DNA from 4 places in the Nitratireductor sp. GCM10026969 genome. Region 4 is predicted to be linked to each of the others. Evidence: predicted binding sites of a transcription regulator. Region 4 holds the regulator's gene; each other region holds the start of a gene.
What was found. Region 4 encodes PhoB, which activates phosphate uptake and scavenging genes when phosphate is short. Its sites were predicted from a motif close to TGTCATNNANCTGTCAT; they were not measured.
Positions count from the first base shown of each region.

Region 1: the regulator PhoB is predicted to act here: its motif matches at 2,973-2,989, upstream of ACFP9U_RS22165 (esterase-like activity of phytase family protein).
Region 2: the regulator PhoB is predicted to act here: its motif matches at 2,033-2,049, upstream of ACFP9U_RS09350 (alkaline phosphatase D family protein).
Region 3: the regulator PhoB is predicted to act here: its motif matches at 2,253-2,269, upstream of ACFP9U_RS23585 (DUF2794 domain-containing protein).

Region 1 is NZ_JBHSUM010000180.1:801-5,665, reverse strand. It holds gene ACFP9U_RS22175 (MFS transporter) at 1-257, opposite strand, end outside; gene ACFP9U_RS22170 (DUF1192 domain-containing protein) at 320-505, opposite strand; gene ACFP9U_RS22165 (esterase-like activity of phytase family protein) at 714-2,915, opposite strand; gene ACFP9U_RS22160 (DUF1013 domain-containing protein) at 3,134-3,838, shown strand; gene ACFP9U_RS22155 (thermonuclease family protein) at 3,906-4,361, opposite strand; gene ACFP9U_RS22150 (DUF1674 domain-containing protein) at 4,439-4,639, opposite strand; partial or broken gene htpX (zinc metalloprotease HtpX) at 4,782-4,865, shown strand, end outside.
Region 2 is NZ_JBHSUM010000031.1:10,968-15,832, forward strand. It holds gene ACFP9U_RS09340 (M3 family metallopeptidase) at 1-1,465, shown strand, start outside; gene ACFP9U_RS09345 (hypothetical protein) at 1,533-1,979, shown strand; gene ACFP9U_RS09350 (alkaline phosphatase D family protein) at 2,122-3,684, shown strand; gene ACFP9U_RS09355 (MBL fold metallo-hydrolase) at 3,903-4,784, shown strand.
Region 3 is NZ_JBHSUM010000217.1:200-5,064, reverse strand. It holds partial or broken gene ACFP9U_RS23600 (ABC transporter transmembrane domain-containing protein) at 1-750, opposite strand, end outside; gene rpmE (50S ribosomal protein L31) at 947-1,168, shown strand; gene ACFP9U_RS23590 (GNAT family N-acetyltransferase) at 1,247-1,831, shown strand; gene ACFP9U_RS23585 (DUF2794 domain-containing protein) at 1,849-2,235, opposite strand; gene ACFP9U_RS23580 (low molecular weight protein-tyrosine-phosphatase) at 2,694-3,236, shown strand; gene thpR (RNA 2',3'-cyclic phosphodiesterase) at 3,137-3,736, opposite strand; gene ACFP9U_RS23570 (arylesterase) at 3,820-4,497, opposite strand; partial or broken gene ACFP9U_RS23565 (ABC transporter ATP-binding protein) at 4,560-4,865, shown strand, end outside.
Region 4 is NZ_JBHSUM010000039.1:8,637-13,501, reverse strand. It holds gene xylF (D-xylose ABC transporter substrate-binding protein) at 1-352, opposite strand, end outside; gene ACFP9U_RS10735 (ROK family protein) at 523-1,749, shown strand; gene ACFP9U_RS10730 (gamma-glutamylcyclotransferase family protein) at 1,809-2,219, opposite strand; gene phoB (phosphate regulon transcriptional regulator PhoB) at 2,258-2,947, opposite strand; gene phoU (phosphate signaling complex protein PhoU) at 2,966-3,670, opposite strand; gene pstB (phosphate ABC transporter ATP-binding protein PstB) at 3,711-4,526, opposite strand; gene pstA (phosphate ABC transporter permease PstA) at 4,540-4,865, opposite strand, start outside.

The sequences.
Region 1 (4,865 bases), on a different contig from region 4:
AGCGAAACGATGGCGCCGGTGGCGGCGAAGGCGGCGAAGGCGCGCACATGGCCGACGCGGCGGACGAGCCGCGGACTGATGAAGCAGGCGGCGATGAACCCGCCCGCCCAGGCGGTGCCCAGGAGGCCGAGCGCGGTGGTGGAGAAACCTTCCACCTGGCCGCGCAGTGGCAGGAGAAGCCCGTAAAGGCCGGACGCGGCCAGCAGGAACGCCGTGCCGCAAAGCAGGGCGATGATGGAGCCGAAGGATGAGAGCATGAAAGCGGGTCCGCCGTGGTGCCAGCCAGCCGCCTATGGCAGGCGGCGTGCGAAGACAAGTGCTAGTTGCGCCGAAACAGCGCGTCGGCGGTTGCCCGGGTCGTGTCCTTGGCTTGAAGCTCGCGTTCGAGCCGGGCGATCTCCTCCTTCAGGAGAGCGACCGTCTCCTTCAACTCCTCCACGGAAAGTGCTGAAATATCCTGACCGATCACGTAGTGCGGCCGACCTTTGGGGACATCTTCCTCCATAACGCCCTTTCCACCATCGTTTCGTCATCATCGCAATCTCGGGAAGAGTACATAAACCGGGCACCGGCAAGCAACGGTTAAACATTCAGGTGCGCGCCGCATGCCGTGCGCCGAGCCTGGAAGGTGCGATTTCGCGTTTTTTGGGGCACCGGATAAAAAACGCCCCGGCGCAGGCGCCGGGGCATGCGACGGAGTCATGGACTCGCCGTCAGTTGAGGGCGTCGAGGCTTCCGAGGTGCACGAAGATCGTCTCGCCGGACGAATCGCCCACGCCATCATTGTCCGTGACGAAATACGCCTCGCCGTCGGCGTCGATGGTAAAGCCCTCGATCTTGTCCACCACGTAACCGTTGTCCGCGGCGCGCATGTCTTCGAGGAGGTCGCGAACGAGCGCCTTTTCAACCAGCGGCAGATCGCCGCCGAGCGATGCCGGCCGGAAATCGTCCATTGCCACCGCGTAGAGCCTCTTGACGGCGGCGTCGGCGCCGATCTGGTTGTCGCGCTCGACGATATAGAGCATGCCGTCATGGGCGGTGATCTCGGACAGGCCGATCCATCCCTTCTCGGGCGTGTCCAGGGGGTAGCGGACGGCCGACCACTCCTCGGTCGCAGGCCTGTAGGCGAGGAGCTTGACCTGGCCCTCGGGGTCGTCCTTCCATTCGCGCTGGATGGCCATGATCAGCATCCGGTCGTCGCCTTCACCCGTCAGGGTCACGCCTTCCATCCCGTAGCGCTGCTCATGGGCGAGGAGTTCCGCCGGCAGGCCGATCTCCTCCTGGATCCGCCCCTCGGCGTCCACATGCAGGAGGGCGTGGGGAACGAGCTTGCCGCTGTTGCCTTCGGAGGCGAGCCAGAAGCCGCCCTCGCCGTCGCCGACGATGCCTTCCAGATCGAGTTTCTGCGCAGGGGCGCCGTCACGGGTGACGATGATCTTGCGGCCGATCTCGGCGGGCGTCTTCTTGGCATCGATGACGAAGATGGCCGGCTGCGCGCGGTAGAAGGAATCGGAAACGGCGTAGAGGCGGCCCGGCTCGGACGGTTCGGCGGCAAGGCCCGACAGGGCGCCCCAGCCGATGGGCTTCCCGTCCTGCATGACAGACCGGATCATCGGATAGCCCGGCGCGCCGTCCTGAAGCGCATAGACCATCACGTGCGAGCGGGCGGCGCCGTCCTCGATGAGGTCTTCCTCGTTGGCGGTGACGAGGAGATTGCGCGAGGGGATGGCCAGGACGCCTTCCGGACCAATGCCGGACGCAAGCACCTGAACCAGTTCGGGTTCCTCGCCCGCATCGCGATAGACGGCTACCAGAGAGGCACGCTCCAGTGCGACGAAGAAGAAGCGCTCGTCACCGTAGGCGGCCATTTCCAGGCCCTCGGGTTCTGCGCCCTTGGCGTCGGACCGCTTGTCGGGATAGTGGCCGGCGAGGGCTGCCTGATGCTCCAGCGCGGCGCCGGAATCGAACAGGACCTCGCCCTCACGCGAGAAGATCGTGAAGCTGCGCGCACCACCCTCATAGTCGCCCTCGTTGGCGATCACGAGGCGCTCGTCGTCCAGCCACTGCACGGTGTCGGGCTCGCGCAAAAGGCTTTCGGCCGCCTGGTCGAAGCGCAGCGCGCCGTCGTCGGACAGGTCGACATTCTCGACGCTGCCGGCACCGGCGGAGAAGTGGCTCACCACCTCGCCCGTCTCCGCCGAGACAATGGCGATGTGATTGTTCTCCTGCAGGGTCACGACGATCTCGCCGCGGCTGTTGAAGTCCACGAATTCGGGTTCGGGATCCTCCGGCGCGACCTCGGCGAGCCCCGTCAGCGCCGCGGTCTTGACGCTGTCGCAATCGGGAACGCCTTCGTTGAGCGAGAAGATCTGCAGCGCGCCGGCCGGCATCTGCGGAATGGCGCCATCGTTCAGATCCTCGTCGCGCTCGTTCTCGATGGCGACGGCGAGGAAGCGGCCGTCACCGCTGACGGCCACGGAATCGGGCTGGCCGGCCAGCTCACAGGAGGGCTCGGCCGTGCGGGTGGCGATGTCGATCACCAGCAGGTTGCCGGAGGGGGCGGTGTAGCTTTCCGAGGTATTGATGGCGGCGATGGCCTTGTCGCCGGCCACGCTGACCGAGGTGGGTTCGCCGTCAACCTTGACGGTGCCGAGGCCTTTCGGTGCCGCTGGATCGGTGATGTCGACGAAGCCGACGGCGCCCAGCGGGCTGTCGGAATAGATCAGCGTGTTGCCATCCTCGCTCGCCGTGATGATCTCGGAGGAGGTCTGCGTGGCCGGATCCGTGTCGGCCGGCAGGTTCTCCGCGACGGCGAAGGTCGCGATCCGGCTGAACGCCGAATCGGCCAGGGCCGGCATCGCCGTCGACGCCGAAAGTCCCGCCATGAGCGCACACAGCAGCGAATGTCGTGTCATCCTTGTCTCCCTCAATCACTGGAACAACGTTTAGTGGCCGAGGGGGATTGCAGGCGCGTGACGAATAGATGACGTTTCGGTGACCGTTCCTGTGCATGGCTTTGCCACACTTTCCTTGCCTCGAAAGGCGAATGGTCCTATATAGCGGGCATTCCCAAAAATAGGTGGCATGACCACCGCCCGCGCCCGGGACGCGGGCGAGGACAGGATAATTTGCTATGGCCAATACGCTTCTCATGCCCAAGGCAACCGCCGTCTGGCTGGTGGACAACACGGCGCTGACGTTCGACCAGATCGCCGAATTCTGCAGGCTCCACCCGCTCGAGGTGAGCGCGATCGCCGACGGCGACGCGGCGCAGGGCATCAAAGGCATGGACCCGGTAATGACGGGGCAGTTGACGCGCGAGGAGATCGCCAAGGGCGAGGCGGACCCGAACCACAAGCTCAAGCTTTCGGAGCCGAAGGTGCGCGTGCCGGAGGCCAAGCGCAAGGGACCGCGCTATACGCCGCTGTCCAAGCGCCAGGACCGGCCGAACGCCATTCTGTGGCTGGTGCGCCATCACCCCGAGCTGAAGGATGCGCAGATCTCGCGTCTGGTCGGCACCACCAAGTCGACCATCGAGCAGATCCGCAACCGCACGCACTGGAACTCGGCCAATCTGGTGCCGATGGATCCGGTCACCCTCGGCCTTTGCTCGCAGATCGATCTCGACATGGAGGTCGGCCGCGCCGCGCGCAATGCGCCGCCCGCAGCGCCTACGGGCGATACCCTTCTGCCGGCCTCCGAGACCGAGGACCTGCCCGTATCCGAGACGGGCAGACAGGAGGCTCGGGAAGAGGAGGAGGAGAAGGAACTCGACGCCGACGCGGTGTTCGCCAAGCTCTCCTCCCTGAAGTCGGAGCGCAACGACGACGAGGACTGAGGCGACGGCCTTTGTCCGCTGTTCCTGTGGAACCGGTCTGGCACGGACCTCTCCGCGTCAGCGGCGCTCAGCCGCAGGCACTCCGGCGGCGGCCGCCCTCATAGGCGCGGGCGAGGGAGCGTTCCAGGAGTCTGGCGCCCACCGGCTCGCCCTTAGGTGTCGTCACGTCGGCGAGGACGCGGCCGTAGTATTTCCCGCCCGTGATGTTGCGGATTTCGACGGTCGCACCGCCGATCAGGCGCTCGAGCGCGTCGCGCGAGCGCAAGCCCGCCGCCTTCTCCAGCGCGCAACGGGTCCTGATTTCCGGCGCGTCGATCCCGCGCAGCCGCACGCTTACCGTGACGGTCTGTCCCGGCCAGATGCGCGCCTCCGCGACGAAGGTGTCGCCATCGATCACCCGCAGGACACGCGCTTCCACAGGGCCGCGAAGTGTCTCCCCGGCCGAGGCGGGCGGCCCGGGCAAGAGGGCGCTGCCGAACCCGAGGCAGAGGGTGGGGACGATATGGCGCGGTCGAATCGGCATGAAAAGGAAATTATTCCTATTATTCGAAAATAGCAAGCGCGGGGCGGTTCCGACCCGCCGCCCTGTAGGCGCTGTGTCTAGAAATCGCTGGCGATGCCCTTGACTTCCCAGTCGCCATAGCGGGCGGGGTCCGGCCCCTCGCGGCCGCCGATCTCTCGCGGCGCTTCTTTCTCCTGCATCTTTCGGCGTTTGCGCCGCTCCTCGGCCTCTTCCAGGGCGCGCAGTGCGGCAGGCGGCAGGCGGCGGGCGGTCCCGCCCTTATTGAACGCGTCACTCACGGGTTTCTTCCCAGTCCCAATCTTGTTGAATATGCGTTATCGCCTTCCCATCATATAGGCAAATAAGCCGCGCCGTTGCCGCCGCCGTCAAAGCGCGCGGGATGGTTCGAGCGGCGGGTGCATGCGGATGGAGCCCAAGCGCATGAACATGATTCGAACGGCAATGCTTCTGGCGTTCATGACGGCGCTCTTCATGGGCGTCGGCTACCTGATCGGCGGCACCGGT
Region 2 (4,865 bases), on a different contig from region 4:
CCTTGCCGGCCTACCCTCCTCGCTCAGGAGCGCAATGGCCGAAGCGGCCGAATCGCGCGGCCAGCCAGGCCGCTATGCGGTCACCCTGTCGCGCTCGGTCGCCGAACCGTTTCTCACCTTCTCCGAGCGACGGGATCTGCGCGAGACGGTGCTTCGGGCCTTCATCGGCCGCGGCGAGAACGGGGGCGAGACCGACAACACGGATATCATCCGGGAGACTCTGAAGCTTCGCGCAGAAAAGGCGCGGCTGCTCGGCTACGAGACCTATGCCGCCTTCAAGCTGGACGACACCATGGCCAAAACGGCCGATGCCGTGATGGACCTCTTAAAACCCGTCTGGGAAAAGGCGCGCGAAAAGGCGGCCGAGGACGAAAAGGAATTGAGCCGCATTGCCGCCGGCGAGGGGCACAACCATCCGATCGCGCCATGGGACTGGCGTTACTATGCCGAGAAGCTGCGGGACGAGCGCTTCGGTTCCGATGAAGGCGGGGTCGAGCCTTACCTCGCGCTTGAAAACGTGATCGCTGCGGCCTTCGACGTGGCGCATCGCCTCTTCGGTCTCACCTTCGAGGAGCAGAAAGGTGTTGCCCCCTGGCACGAGGACGTGCGGGTCTTCCTGGTGAAAAATTCCGACGGCAGCCGGCGCGGGCTTTTTCTCGCCGACTATTTCAACCGCCCTTCCAAGCGCTCCGGCGCATGGATGAGCGCGTTGCGCACCGGCCATCGCCTCGGTGGCGGCGAGGAGCCGATCATCTACAACGTGATGAACTTCGCCAAGCCGCCCAGGGGCAGGCCGGCGCTGCTTTCGGCGGAGGATGCACGCACGCTCTTTCATGAGTTCGGCCACGCTTTGCACGGGCTTTTGAGTGAGGTCACCTGGCCTTCGATTGCCGGAACCGCGGTGGCGCGCGATTTTGTCGAGCTTCCCTCGCAGCTCTTCGAACACTGGTTCACCGTGCCCGAGGTGCTCTCCCGCCATGCGCGCCATGTGGAGACGGGCGAGCCCATTCCGCCGGAGCGCGTGGAGAGCATGCGTGCGGCCCGCAATTTCAATTCCGGCTTCGCCACGGTCGAGTTCACCGCCTCGGCGCTGGTCGACATGGCGTTCCATGCGCGGCAGGAGGGACCGGAAGACCCGCTGCAATTCGAGCGGGCGACCCTGGAGACGCTCGGCAAGCCGGCGGCTATCCCCATGCGCCACCGTTCGCCGCATTTCCTGCATGTCTTCTCCGGCGACGGCTATTCGGCGGGTTACTACTCCTACATGTGGTCGGAGGTGCTGGATGCCGACGCTTTTCGCGCCTTCGAGGAGGCGGGCGACCCATTTGATCCGGAAACGGCGGAACGGCTTCGCCGCTATATCTACGCCGCCGGCGGCTCGGCCGATCCGGAAGAACTCTATACGGCGTTCCGCGGCAAGCTGCCGAACCCGGAGGCGATGATGGAGAAGAAGGGGTTGGCGTAGGCGTCGACCTCGTATACTTTATTGCTCATTATATTTTTATGTTCTTTTTTAATATTATCAGGTTATTATGAAAAAAGTATCTTATGTATTGTTATACGCTGTATCAGTATCGGAAATTTTTCTTGAGATTTACATTCTCTCTCTAAGGGTAGATATCGGTGGTTTTCTTGCCGCCTATTTACTGCTGTCGTTCCTTCCCTATGCTGTATGCATCATCGCGGGCCATCTCTCGAAGCCGGTGATCGCCCTGTTCGCGGCCGCCGCGGTCCTGGCCCATAACGTGATTGCCTTTCGGGATTTCGTCTCGGCAGCATCGTCCCTGCCCGCGGGGTCTGACGTGTTCCTTGATATGCTCCTCTTTCTTCTCATTCATGTGCCTGTCTTGAACCTCTTCATCCTTGTCCCGGCGGCGATGTTCATCGGCTGGCTTGGTGACGGATCCGCGCAAGAGGTCGAGGCAGGGATCGAAAGGTGGCGCCGGCGTCAGGCAGGCGAGGAGAGCCCGGCGGACTGAGCACGAACCGAGTGCGTCCCGCGCCTGGCGGATATTTTCCACAGTCGCAGAAGCGTCAGCAAACTGTCACGGAAGCGCAGTCGTCCTGCAATGTTTCCGCGCGATGGCTGATCGGTCACGTTCAGCCATCCAGGAGACAGCCATGAACAGAACGAAGCTCACCCGTCGCAGCTTCATCGCTTCAGCCAGTGCCGTCGGCCTTGTCGCCGGCTCCGGCCTCGCCCTGCCCTTCTATTCGCGTGCCAATACCCGCCCCGCCTTCACGCATGGCGTGCAGTCCGGCGACGTGGACGCCACGTCGGGCATGATCTGGACGCGGGCCGATAGGCCCTCGCGAGTCACGTTCGAGGTTTCGACGACCGAGAGTTTTGCAAACGCCCGCAGGCTGCCGCCGCTCGACGCACTGCCGGAGAGCGATTTCGCCGTGAAGCGGCTTCTTGCCGGCCTCCCCTCGGACCAGGACATCTTCTACCGCATGCGGCTTGCCGATCTTTCGGACACCAACGCCGTTTCGGAGCCGATCGTCGGTCGCTTCCGCACCGCTCCCGCCTCGCGGCGCGACATCCGCTTCGCCTGGTCGGGCGACACGGCCGGCCAGGGCTGGGGCATCGACGAGACCGGCATGCTGACCTATGCGACGATGGCCAGGCACACGCCGGACTTCTTCCTGCACTCCGGCGACACGATCTATGCCGACGGCCCGATGGCCGACGAGGTCGACCTTGCCGACGGCACCAAATGGGTCAACAAGGTGCTGATCGACGAGAAGCGCAAGGTTGCCGAGACGCTGGACGAGTTTCGTGGCCAGTGGAAATACAACATGATGGACGAGCATTGCCTTGCGCTCAACGCCGTCTGCCCCACCTTCTTCCAGTGGGACGACCATGAGGTCGTCAACAACTGGTCCTCTTCGAAAGACCTCGAGAGCGACGACCGCTACACCGTCAAATCCATCGGACTTCTGCAGGCGCGCGCGGCCCGCGCCTTCCACGAGATGACGCCGATCCGCTTCACCCCCGCCGAGCCGGGCCGCGTCTACCGCAAGATCGCCTACGGACCGCTGCTCGACGTCTTCTTCCTCGACCTGCGCAGCTATCGCGGGGCGAACGGCGATTCCATGGAGGAGGAACTAACCGACGCCGCCCGGATCATGGGCGAAGAGCAGGTCCAGTGGCTGAAGCGGGAACTGGCCGCCTCGCGCGCCACCTGGAAGGTGATCGCTTCCGACATGCCGATCGGCCTCGTCGTTCCCGATGGAGACCGGATCGAGGCCATCGCCAATGGTGACGGGGGCGCGGCTAAGGGGCGCGAACTGGAAATCGCCGACCTGCTGCGCTTCATCCGCAATGCCGGCATCGAGAACACGGTGTGGCTGACGGCCGACGTCCACTACACGGCCGCCCACTATTACAACCCCGACAAGGCGGTCTTCCAGGACTTCAATCCGTTCTGGGAGTTCGTGTCCGGCCCGCTCCATGCCGGGACCTTCGGGCCCAACGACCTCGACCCGACCTTCGGCCCCGAGTTGCGCTACGTGAAGGCGCCGAGCGAGGAGCAGGGGGCAAACCTGCCGCCCTCGGCCGGGTTCCAGTTCTTCGGGCTGGTGGACATTGACGGCGCCACGGAACAGATGACCGTGCGCCTGATGGACCGCGACGACAGCGAACTCTACAAGGTCACGCTCGATCCCGTGCGTTCGGCCTGAGTCGTGAGAAAGCCAGGGAGGCGCTCTCCCCGGCTTTCTGTTCCGGGAAAACGCGGGCATTCTTCCTGACTGCAATTCACGGGCAAATTTTACCCTCCCTGGCCGCCTGGAAGGAAATTTGTTTTCATCCGGTGCGCAGGCGCTGTATCATCTCCTTCACTTGATTACCGCCGTTCCTTTTCAAGGCACGCGGGCTAAACCTGATTGCGGAGACATCGATGACGGGGCGCATTCGGGCCGAGGTGAGGGCATTCTACGACGAACGGACGTCGTCGCTGCAATATGTGGTGGCCGATACGGCAAGCGAAAAATGCGCCATCATCGACCCGGTTCTCGATTTCGACGAGAAGTCCGGGGCGACGGCCACGCGCAATGCCGAGCGCATTCTCTCCTATATCGAGGAGGCGGGGTTGACGGTCGAATGGATCCTCGACACCCACCCCCATGCCGACCACCTGTCGGCTGCCGCCTATCTCAGGGAAAAAACCGGCGCGCCGACGGCGATCGGGGAACGGGTCGTGGACGTCCAGCGGCTTTGGAAGGACATCTACAACATGCCGGAGTTTCCCGCCGACGGCTCGCAGTGGGACAAGCTGTTTACGGCCGGCGAGCGGTTCAGCATCGGAAGCCTGCCGGCGAGCGTGCTTTTCTCGCCCGGCCACACGCTGGCCTCCATCACCTATGTGGTGGGAGAGGCGGCCTTCGTGCACGATACGCTTTTCATGCCGGACGGCGGTACCGCGCGGGCGGACTTTCCCGGCGGGAGCGCCGAGCGGCTGTGGCATTCGATCCAGGAAATCCTTTCGCTTCCGGCCGAGACACGCCTCTTCACCGGCCACGACTACCAGCCCTGCGGACGCGAGCCACGTTGGGAAAGCACGGTGGCCGAGCAGAAGGCGCACAACACGCATATTTCGAGATGCCGCACGGCGGAGGAATTCGTTCGCGTGCGTGAGGCGCGCGATCGCACGCTCCCCATGCCTCGGCTCATTCTCCACGCGCTGCAGGTGAACATGAACGGCGGCCGGCTTCCCGAACCGGAAGCGAATGGAAGGCGCTACCTCAAATTTCCCCTGAACGCGCTCGACCGGTTCTCTTAACGCGGTGGACAGCGCCTGCGCCGCCCCTGACGAGTGCAATTTTCCTTGGGAGTGGCCTACCGCTTGGCGCCGCTCCATCCT
Region 3 (4,865 bases), on a different contig from region 4:
GGAGGCGCGCGCCGCCCGGAACGCCGCTTCCACCGCCGCACTGAACCGCCTCGCCACGCTCTCTTCATTGGTGAAGGCTTGCAAAACCTTGACGGCGCCGATCTGCTCGCCGGCGAAGGCGCTGGCCTCGGCCAGCGTGTCCTGCGCATGCCGCGCACGCCGCCTGACCGACCGGCCGAAGGCCATCAGCGGCAAAACGATGAACGGGATGGCCACGACCACAAGCAGCGAGAGACGCGGACTGGTGATCACCATCATCGCCAGCGCCCCTAGTCCCATGATCGTATTCCGCAGCGCGACGGAGGCGGTGGCGCCGACGGCGGCCTTGACCTGCGTGGCATCCGCCGTCAGCCGCGAAACGATCTCGCCCGACCGCGCCGTGTCGAAGAAGGAGGGAGAGAGCCGCGTGACGTGGCTGAAGACGTCGTTCCGCAGGTCCGCCACCACGCGCTCGCCCAACGTGACCACAAAGTAGTAACGCAGCGCCGAGGCAAGGGCCAGGACGGCGCCCACCACCAGGAGCATGGAGAAGTAATTGGTGATGAGCGTCCCGTCCGACCCGGAAAAGCCATGGTCGATCATCCGCCGCACGGCAAGCGGAAGCACCAGCGTGGCGGCCGCCGCCAGAAGCAGGAAAGCCACCGCGCCCGCGACCAGGCCGCGGTAGCGGCGCACATAGGGCACCAGCCGCCGCAGGGGCTTGAGGGAACGCCGCGCCTTATCCACGGGCACGGCATCTGTTTCGGCCATTGTGTTTCCTTCCGGCGTCGCCTCCAAGTTTCAGCCTTGGCGGCCTTGTCTCGCCCGGGCGCCTGATGTATAGGCACGCGAGCCTTTCCGAAGCCGTAGCCCTCCTTGGCCGCGGCTTCAAGTTTTCGTCATGGGCGAGATTGCCGCACGGAACGCCGGCAAACGCGCCGATGCGCAGACCATTCAGGATAGACCGATGAAAGCCGACATTCACCCCGATTATCACATGATCAAGGTTGTCATGACCGACGGCACCGAATACGAGACGCGCTCCACCTGGGGCAGCGAGGGCGACACGCTCCAGCTCGACATCGATCCGCGCACGCATCCGGCCTGGACCGGCGGCTCGCAGGCTCTTGTCGACCGCGGTGGCCGTGTTTCCCGCTTCAAGAAGCGCTACGAGGGGCTGGGCATCTGACCCGTCTCCATTCGACACTATCCAGGCGGCCATCGAGCCGCCTTTTCTTTTGCGCATCGGTCTGCAATGAATGCCACGATGCTGACCGACAGACAAACCGAACTGCTCATCCGGCCGACCGCTTCCGCCGATCTTCCCGCGATCACGCGCATCTACCGCCACGCCGTGGAGACGGGCACGGCGAGCTACGAGCTGACGCCGCCTGACGAAGAAGAGATGGCGGCGCGCCGGGAGGCACTCGTCCGCAACAGCTATCCCTATCTGGTGGCGGAAGAAGGCGGTCAGGTGCTCGGCTACGCCTATGCGGGTCCTTTCCGCACCAGGCCGGCCTACCGCTTCATGGTGGAAGATTCGGTCTATATCGCGCCGCACGCGCAGGGCCAGGGCATCGGCCGGCGCCTCCTTACGGTTCTGATCGAGGAATGCGAAAGGCTGGGTTTCCGGCAGGTCGCCGCGGTCATCGGCGACGGCTCACCCTCGAGCCCCTCCGTGCGGCTGCACGAGGCGCTTGGCTTTCGCCATACGGGCGTGCTCGAAGACAGCGGCTACAAGCACGGGCGCTGGCTTGATACGGTTTTCATGCAGCTCAGCCTCAACGGCGGTGCGGCCACCGCCCCGGATCCCGATTCCCTGCCGGAAAGGATGTTTCGCAGAGGCCTTTGAGGGGGAACGCGTAGTGCCTATGCCCGCACGAGCTTAAGCGTGCGGTCGAACACGGCGAGCACGCGGCCGAGTTCATGCCCGCGCTTGAGTATAAGCCCGCTGGCGGCGATCACGCTGTAGGCGCCCTGTTTGCGCGCCAGCTTCGGGTTCTTCACGATCTGGAAGAGCGGCACTTCGCTGGTGCGGCGAAAGACGGAGAAGACGGCCCTGTCCTTCAGATGGTCGATGGCATAGTCGCGCCATTCGCCGGCGGCGACCATCTGTCCGTAGAGACGCAGGATCTGGTTCAACTCCCGCCGGTCGAATGTCACCGGAAGGTCGTTGCGGGCGCGCCGCGCCTCGCTCAGCCATACGAGATTTCCGGAGTCGTCGCCATCCTCCCCCGCGCTTCCGAAATCGGTCATGTCGCGCTCGCATCCTTGTGACAATTTTATGAATCAAGGTGGCTCGGCAAGACAGCAATTGCAACCCCACCGGAAAATGGGGAGCAGCGCGAGCAGCCATCACGAAAGCAGACAAGATGTCGGATTTGGTGATCGCTTGCCCCATTCTCGCCGTTTTCTGTCCAAGCTCCCGCCTGATTTAGAAGCCAGCATCACACTCGTTGCCTGAGACGGTTCGGTCCGGAGACGGCTCCGTACCCCAAGCCCCCCCGCCCACGGGGTCGTGGCCGGATCGAACCAACTCCGGGCGGCTCGCCGCCCAGTCACGCAGGGCAACGATCCCGAACTGGATCAGCGCCGGTACAGGCCAATGCCGTACCGGCGTTTTTTGTTCGTTGTAATCAGCGAGTACGATTTTCGGCCGGCAACCGCCTGAAGCGAGGTTTGCGCGAAATCGCAAAATTCACTACCTCTCCGTCATGACCGACAGCATTTCCTCATCACCTGGGGAGCGGCCGACCGCCATTCTCTTCGTCTGTCTCGGCAACATCTGCCGCTCGCCGCTGGCCGAGGGCATCTTCCGCGCCGTGGCCGCCGAACACGGGCTCGCGCAAACCCTCCACCTCGATTCGGCAGGCGTGGGCGCATGGCACATCGGCGCACCGCCCGACCCGCGCGCGATCGCCACCGCACACCGTTTCGGCCTCGACATAACCGGCCAGCGGGCGAGGCGGGTGAGCCCGGAGGATCTCCTGCGTTTTGACCTGGTGTTCGGAATGGATCGCTCCAACGTCGCCGCACTGAAGAAGCTGGCGCCGGCGAAGGCCAGCGCGCGCATTCATCTTTTCCTGGACTATGCGCTCGGCAGACCGGACGACGTACCCGACCCCTATTACGGCGCGGACGACGGCTTCGCCGCGGTCTACCGCACGCTCCACGAAGCGTCTGAAGCGCTTGCCGCGAGGCTTTCCGAGCGCGCCGGCTCGGCCCGCAGCAAGGGCCAGGCTTCCTCGATGATATAGGGCCCGCCGCCGATCGATTCGCGCGAGGACATCAGGACGAACCGCCCCACCCGGAAGGGCGCGGCGGCGAAGTTGCCGCGCGCGGAAAGATAGGCCGCGACATCGCGCGGGCTGGCGTTCTTCAGCCGCGCCAGCGTCACGTGCGGGGTGAACTTGCGTGGGTCCGGCGGCAGACCGACGCGGCGGCAGATGCGCTCGATCTCGGCCTGGAGGGCATAGAGATCCGGTGAGGCCGCAACACCCGCCCACACCGCGTGCGGCTTCTTCTGACCGAACGCGCCGACCCCTGAGAGCGTGAGCGAGAAGGAGGGCCGGCGCACCCGGTCCAGCGCATTGGCGACCTCGTCGGCCACGTGGCCTTCGACATCACCGATGAAACGCAGGGTAAGATGGTAGTTTTCGACATCGCCCCACCGGGCTCCCGGGAGGCCGCCGCGCAGAAGCGAAAGCGACAAAGCCGCATCGCGCGGAATCTCGAGGGCGGTGAACAGTCGCGGCATGGCAACCTCCTCGAATCTCGATATGTCTTGGTTAGCGAATCATCGATCGGGCACAGGAGCAAGCGCTTTCTGGCACCTGCTCCTCAAGCACCGGATTTTTCCTCCGCGATGATTCGCTCGACCGCGGGCAGGGCATTTTCCACCATCACGTCCACGCCCTCGGCATTGGGATGCATGCCATCCTCGAGCAGCAGCGCGCGGTTGGCCGCCACGCCCTCGAGGAAAAACGGCACCAGCGGCAGCTCATGTTCCCGCGCCAGTCGCGGATAGATGGCGTCGAACGCCTCCTGATAGTCCGGCCCCAGATTGGGCGCGGCATACATGCCCACGAGCAGTACCGCCATGCCACGCTCCTGCAGCCGGACGATCATCGTCTCCAGGTTGTGTTTTGTGCTTTCCGGCGAAAGCCCGCGCAGCATGTCGTTTGCGCCGAGCCCGAGGATCACAAGGTCGGTCTCCTCCGGCACCGACCAGTCGAGCCGGGAAAGCCCGCCGCTGGTCGTATCTCCCGAAACCCCGGCATTGGCGACGGTCACGTCGTGGCCGCGCGCCCGAAGCGCGGCTTCGAGCTTCTCCGGAAAGCTCTCGCCGGGAGCAAGCTGGTAGCCGGCCATCAGGCTGTCGCCGAATCCGACGATGCGGAAGGGCTCCGCCGCCGCGGGCGCGGCAATGCAAAGGAAAAGCGCCAGAACCGGCACCGATGACATTTTCGTGAGCGACGCGAGGGCACTGAAAATCTTGCCCAGAGCTTTGAATGCCATGAAACTCGACCCATATCTGCCGGACCACGCCCGGTTTATTCCTCATATAGGACGCTCCACCCGTGCCCAAACCCGTCATCGAACTCGACAACGTTTCCCTGCGGCTCGGTGAGGGCGCCTCCTCCGTGCATGTGCTCAAGGGCGTCAGCCTGACCGTGGAAGATGGCCAATCCACGGCGGTGGTCGGCCCATCCGGCTCCGGCAAGTCGACGCTGCTCATGGTGATCGCCGGGCTGGAGAAGGTCGATAGCGGCACCGTGCGCGTGGCCGGGCAGGCGCTCAACGGGCTGAGCGAGGACCAGGTGGCGGCCTTTCGCGGGCGCACCATCGGCATCGTCTTTCAGTCATTTCACCTGATCCCCAACATG
Region 4 (4,865 bases):
CGATCAGCCGGTCATAGCCGACCACCGGAATACTCTCGTTCATCGCGCTCTCCACCGCAGGCCCGATGGCAGAGGCGTCCTGCGCCAGGATGATGAGCGCATCGGCTCCCTGGGCGATCAGCGATTCCACGTCCGTGAGCTGCTTGGAGGCGGAAGACTGGGCGTCAGCGGAAATGTAGCTGTTGCCGTCGGCCTCGATCTGCGCCTTGATGGCCGCTTCGTCCGTCTTCCAGCGCTCTTCCTGGAAATTCGACCAGGAAACGCCGATCACCTTGCCCTCGGCGAGTGCTGCCGTGGACAGCGAGAACGAAAGCGTAAGACCCGCCAGGATGGCGGTAGCAGCATTTTTCATGATTTCCTCCCAGCGCCGGAATGGCGCGCGACATTCAACGAACGGCGGCCCGAAGATGATTTTTTCGAGCTTCGAAAAAAAGAATGACTCACGTTTTCACCCGTGTCAATATCGCTGGCATGTGGCACGGAGGGAGATAACAGCGCCGATGCCCGAGGGAGGAGCAGCCGATGACGGCGGGAATCCGTCACGACGAGATGCGCAAGCGCAATCGCGCCTTGGTCATCGCCGCCGTGCGGCAGACCGGACAGCCCTCGCGCACGGAGATCACGGGTCTCACCGGCCTCAGCCATTCGACCATTTCCGCCATCGCATCCGATCTCATAGACGAAGGCATCATGTGCGAGGCCGGCCAGGGGGAGAGTGCGCCAACCCGGCGCGGCCGCCCGCAGGTGGCGATCGCGCTCAACCCGCGGGCCGCCACCGTGGTGTGCCTGCACCTGTCCTTCAACAGTCTCACGGCGGCACTGGTCGACTACTGCGGCAATGTGATCGACCGTAAGGTGCACCGCCTGGCGACCCTGGCCATGGAAAGGCAGGGCCTTCTTGATGCGGCAGTGCGCGGCGTGCGGGAAATCGCCCACGGGCGCGGGGGCTTCCAGCGCATCGCCGTGGCGGTGCAGGGCATTACCGACGCGGCGGGCACGGAAATGCTGTGGTCGCCGATCACGCCGCACGACCGCTTGCGCCTGGGACCCGCCCTGGCGGAGGCGTTCGGTGTCCCCGTTACCGTCCACAACGATTGCAACATGATCGCCGTGGCGTTGCGCTGGCTCTATCCGGAGCGCTATCGCGACAACTTCGTGGCCATCCTCCTGTCCCACGGCATCGGCATGGGACTGATGTTGAACGGACGGCTGTTCACCGGCACCGATTCCTCGGGCGGCGAGTTCGGCCACATGATCCACCGTCCGCAAGGCGCGCTGTGCCGCTGCGGGCGCCGCGGCTGCGTCGAGGCCTATGCCGGAAGCTACGCCATCTGGCGCAGGGCGCGCGGCCGGGACCTTTTGGAAAAGCCGATCGCCGACATTGACACGGCCGAGATGGGAGCCCTGGCCGGGCAGGCGCGCCAGGAAGAGGGCGCGGCGCGCACGGCGTTTCGGGAAGCGGCGGAAGCCATCGGCTTCGGCATCGGCAACCTGTTCGCCCTGATCGACCCCGCTCCGGTGGCCATCATCGGCCAGGGCACGGCGGCCTTCGATATCCTGGAGCCGAGGATCCGCGCCACACTTTCCGAAACGGCCGGCGGCCAGAACACCGGATCCGTGCATTTCGAGACCTGGCCGAACGAAACCCCCTTCATCCAGCACGGCAATGCCATGACCGCGCTGACCAGCCTCGACCGAGAGATCTTCGGTCCGGGCCTGCACGCGAACGGCAGCAGAAGCATCGCCTGAGGCAGCGTTTTTCCGGAAGGCACGTGCCCCCTGCCCCTGGCCGGCGCGTTTGCAACACTCTACCACCGCCGACCGGGCGGAATGAACCGATGGTCGCGATACTCCTCGAGATATTCCGAGTGTACCGGAACGGCGAGTTCGGGCGATTTCATATAGGAAAAAGCCGCAATCGCTGGTCCACCACCCATCGGCAGCACGCGCACCAGGCGGCGGAAATTGCCTGGTTTTCCAACGGACTCGAGGCGGTCGAGAACGGCAAGGCATCGATCGTCAATTGCGTAAAGCTCTCCTTTGACGCAAAGGCCTTCTCCCGGCCGGTCGAGCATCATCGGCGCGAACCATGGCCCTGCGATCAACATGGGAAAGGCATCGACCGTGCGGGCAAGGCCCAGCCGGTCTGCACCGGCAAGCCCCTCCTCATGCAGGGGGAACCCTCTTTTCAAAGTACCGAACGCAAAGATTCTGACCATGCGAGATCAAAAGCGCACGGCAGTGAGAGGTTCCCTCCTCAACTCTCCCGGATCGCGTAGCCGGCGCCGCGTATGGTGCGGATGACGTCGGGCAACCGGCCCTGGTTCACCGCCTTGCGCAAGCGGCCGACATGCACGTCCACCGTCCGCTCGTCGATATAGATCGTCTCGCCCCAGACATTGTCCAGAAGCTGACTGCGCGAGAAGACGCGGCCGGGATGCTGCATCATGAATTCCAGGAGGCGGAATTCTGTGGGCCCGAGCCGGATCTCGCTCTTGCGCCGATAGACGCGGTGGGATTCGCGGTCGAGCACGATGTCGCCGACCTTGAGCACGGTCGACAGCACCTCGGGCTTCGCCCGCCGCAGGAGCGCGCGGACCCGGGCGACGAACTCCGGCGTCGAGAACGGCTTGACCAGATAGTCGTCGGCGCCGGTAGAAAGCCCGCGCACACGGTCGCTCTCCTCGCCGCGCGCCGTCAGCATGATGATGGGCAGACGCTCGGTCTCCGAGCGCATCCTGAGACGCCGGCAAAGCTCGATGCCGGAGATCGCCGGCACCATCCAGTCGAGCACGAGCAGGTCCGGCACGTTCTCCTGAAGGCGCACTTCCGCCTCGTCGCCACGGTTGACCACCTCGACCTCGTAACCTTCGGCCTCGAGATTGTAGCGCAGCAGTACGCACAGCGGCTCGTCATCCTCGACAAGCATTACTTTCGGAGCGATCATCCCGGACCCTCCCGCTACTCATCGATCAACCGTCATCTGCGTCTCGTCCAGCTTGGGGCGCTGAACGGGCAGTTGTTCGCCGGTCAGGATATAGTAGGCGTTCTCGGCGATGTTGGTTACGTGGTCACCCACGCGCTCCAGGTTCTTGGCGCAAAACAGGAGATGCGTGCATGCGGTGATGTTGCGCGGATCTTCCATCATATAGGTGAGCAGTTCGCGAAACACCGAGGTGTAGCGGGTGTCGATCTTCTCGTCCTCGTCGCGCAGCGCCGTGAGTGCAGCGGCGTCGCGCTCAGCGTAGCGCTCGACGACGGCCTTGACCTGGCTGAGAACCATGCCGGCCATGGTGTCTATCGAATGAGAAAGCTTGCGCGGGGCCGCTCCCTGCCCGACAGCGCCCACGCGCTTGGCGATGTTCTTGGCAAGGTCGCCGATCCGTTCCAGGTCGGCGGCCATGCGGATCCCGCCCACCACGGCGCGCAGGTCCTGCGCCATGGGCTGGCGCTTGGCGATCAGCGTGATCGCCCGCTCGTCGAGTTCGAGCTGCTTGGCATCCATGATTGCATCGTCGGAGATGACGCGCTGTGCCAGCCCGGTATCCGAGGTAAGCAGCGCCCGGGTGGCGGACTGCGTCATGGCGCCGGCAAGATCGCCCATATCGCGCAGCAGTCGATCGATATGCTCGAGATCCTCATCGAAGGAGGCGACGATATGCTCGGCCATGGGTCTGTTCCCTTCTGAAATGCGTGGCGCGGCGGTCGGCTTAGCCGAACCGGCCGGTGATATAATCCTGGGTGCGCTTGTCTTCCGGATTGGTGAAGATGCGGTCCGTCGGTCCCTCCTCGACCAGATTGCCGAGATGGAACATGGCGGTGCGCTGCGAAACGCGGGCCGCCTGCTGCATGGAGTGCGTGACGATCACGATGGTGTAGTTCTCACGCAATTCGTCGATCAGTTCCTCCACCTTGGCCGTGGCGATCGGGTCGAGCGCCGAGCACGGCTCGTCCATCAGGATCACTTCCGGCGAGACGGCGATGGCGCGGGCGATGCACAGGCGCTGCTGCTGGCCGCCGGAAAGGCCGGTGCCCGGCTCGGTCAGCCGGTCCTTCACTTCGTTGAACAAGCCGGCCTTCTGCAGGCTGGTCTCGACAACTTCGTCCAGCGCGGCCTTGCCGGAGGCGAGGCCGTGGATGCGCGGCCCGTAGGCGATGTTCTCGTAGATCGACTTCGGGAACGGGTTCGGCTTCTGGAAGACCATGCCGACCCGCGCCCTGAGTTCCACCACGTCGATGCGCGGGCTGTAGATATCCTCGCCGTCGAGCGTGATCTCGCCCGTCACGCGGCAGATATCGATGGTGTCGTTCATCCGGTTCAGGCAGCGCAGAAAGGTGGACTTGCCGCACCCCGAAGGGCCGATGAGCGCAGTCACCTGGTTCTGACGCACGTCGAGGCTGACACCGAACAGGGCCTGCTTGTCCCCGTAGAAAACGTTGACCCCCGAGCCGCGCATCTTCACGGTTTCGGTCTCGGTCGTTTCCTCGAGAGCGGTTTCGACGGCTGCTTCTGTCAACATGTTCATTTCCCTCACTCCGTTACCAGCGACGCTCGAACCGTTGCCGGAGATAGATGGCCACCGCATTCATGAATATGAGAAAGCCCAATAGCACGAGGATAGCAGCCGAGGTGCGCGAGACAAAACCGCGCTCCGGGCTGTCGGCCCAGATGAAGATCTGGGTGGGAAGCGCCGTAGCCGGCTCCATGATGCCCCCGGGCGGCGAGGTCAGGAAGGCGTTCATTCCGATGAGCAGCAGCGGCGCCGTCTCGCCCAGAGCCTGCGCCAGGCCGATGATCGTGCCGGTGAGGATGCCCGGCAGCGCCAGCGGCAGGACATGATGGAGGATGACCTCGTGCTTGGAGG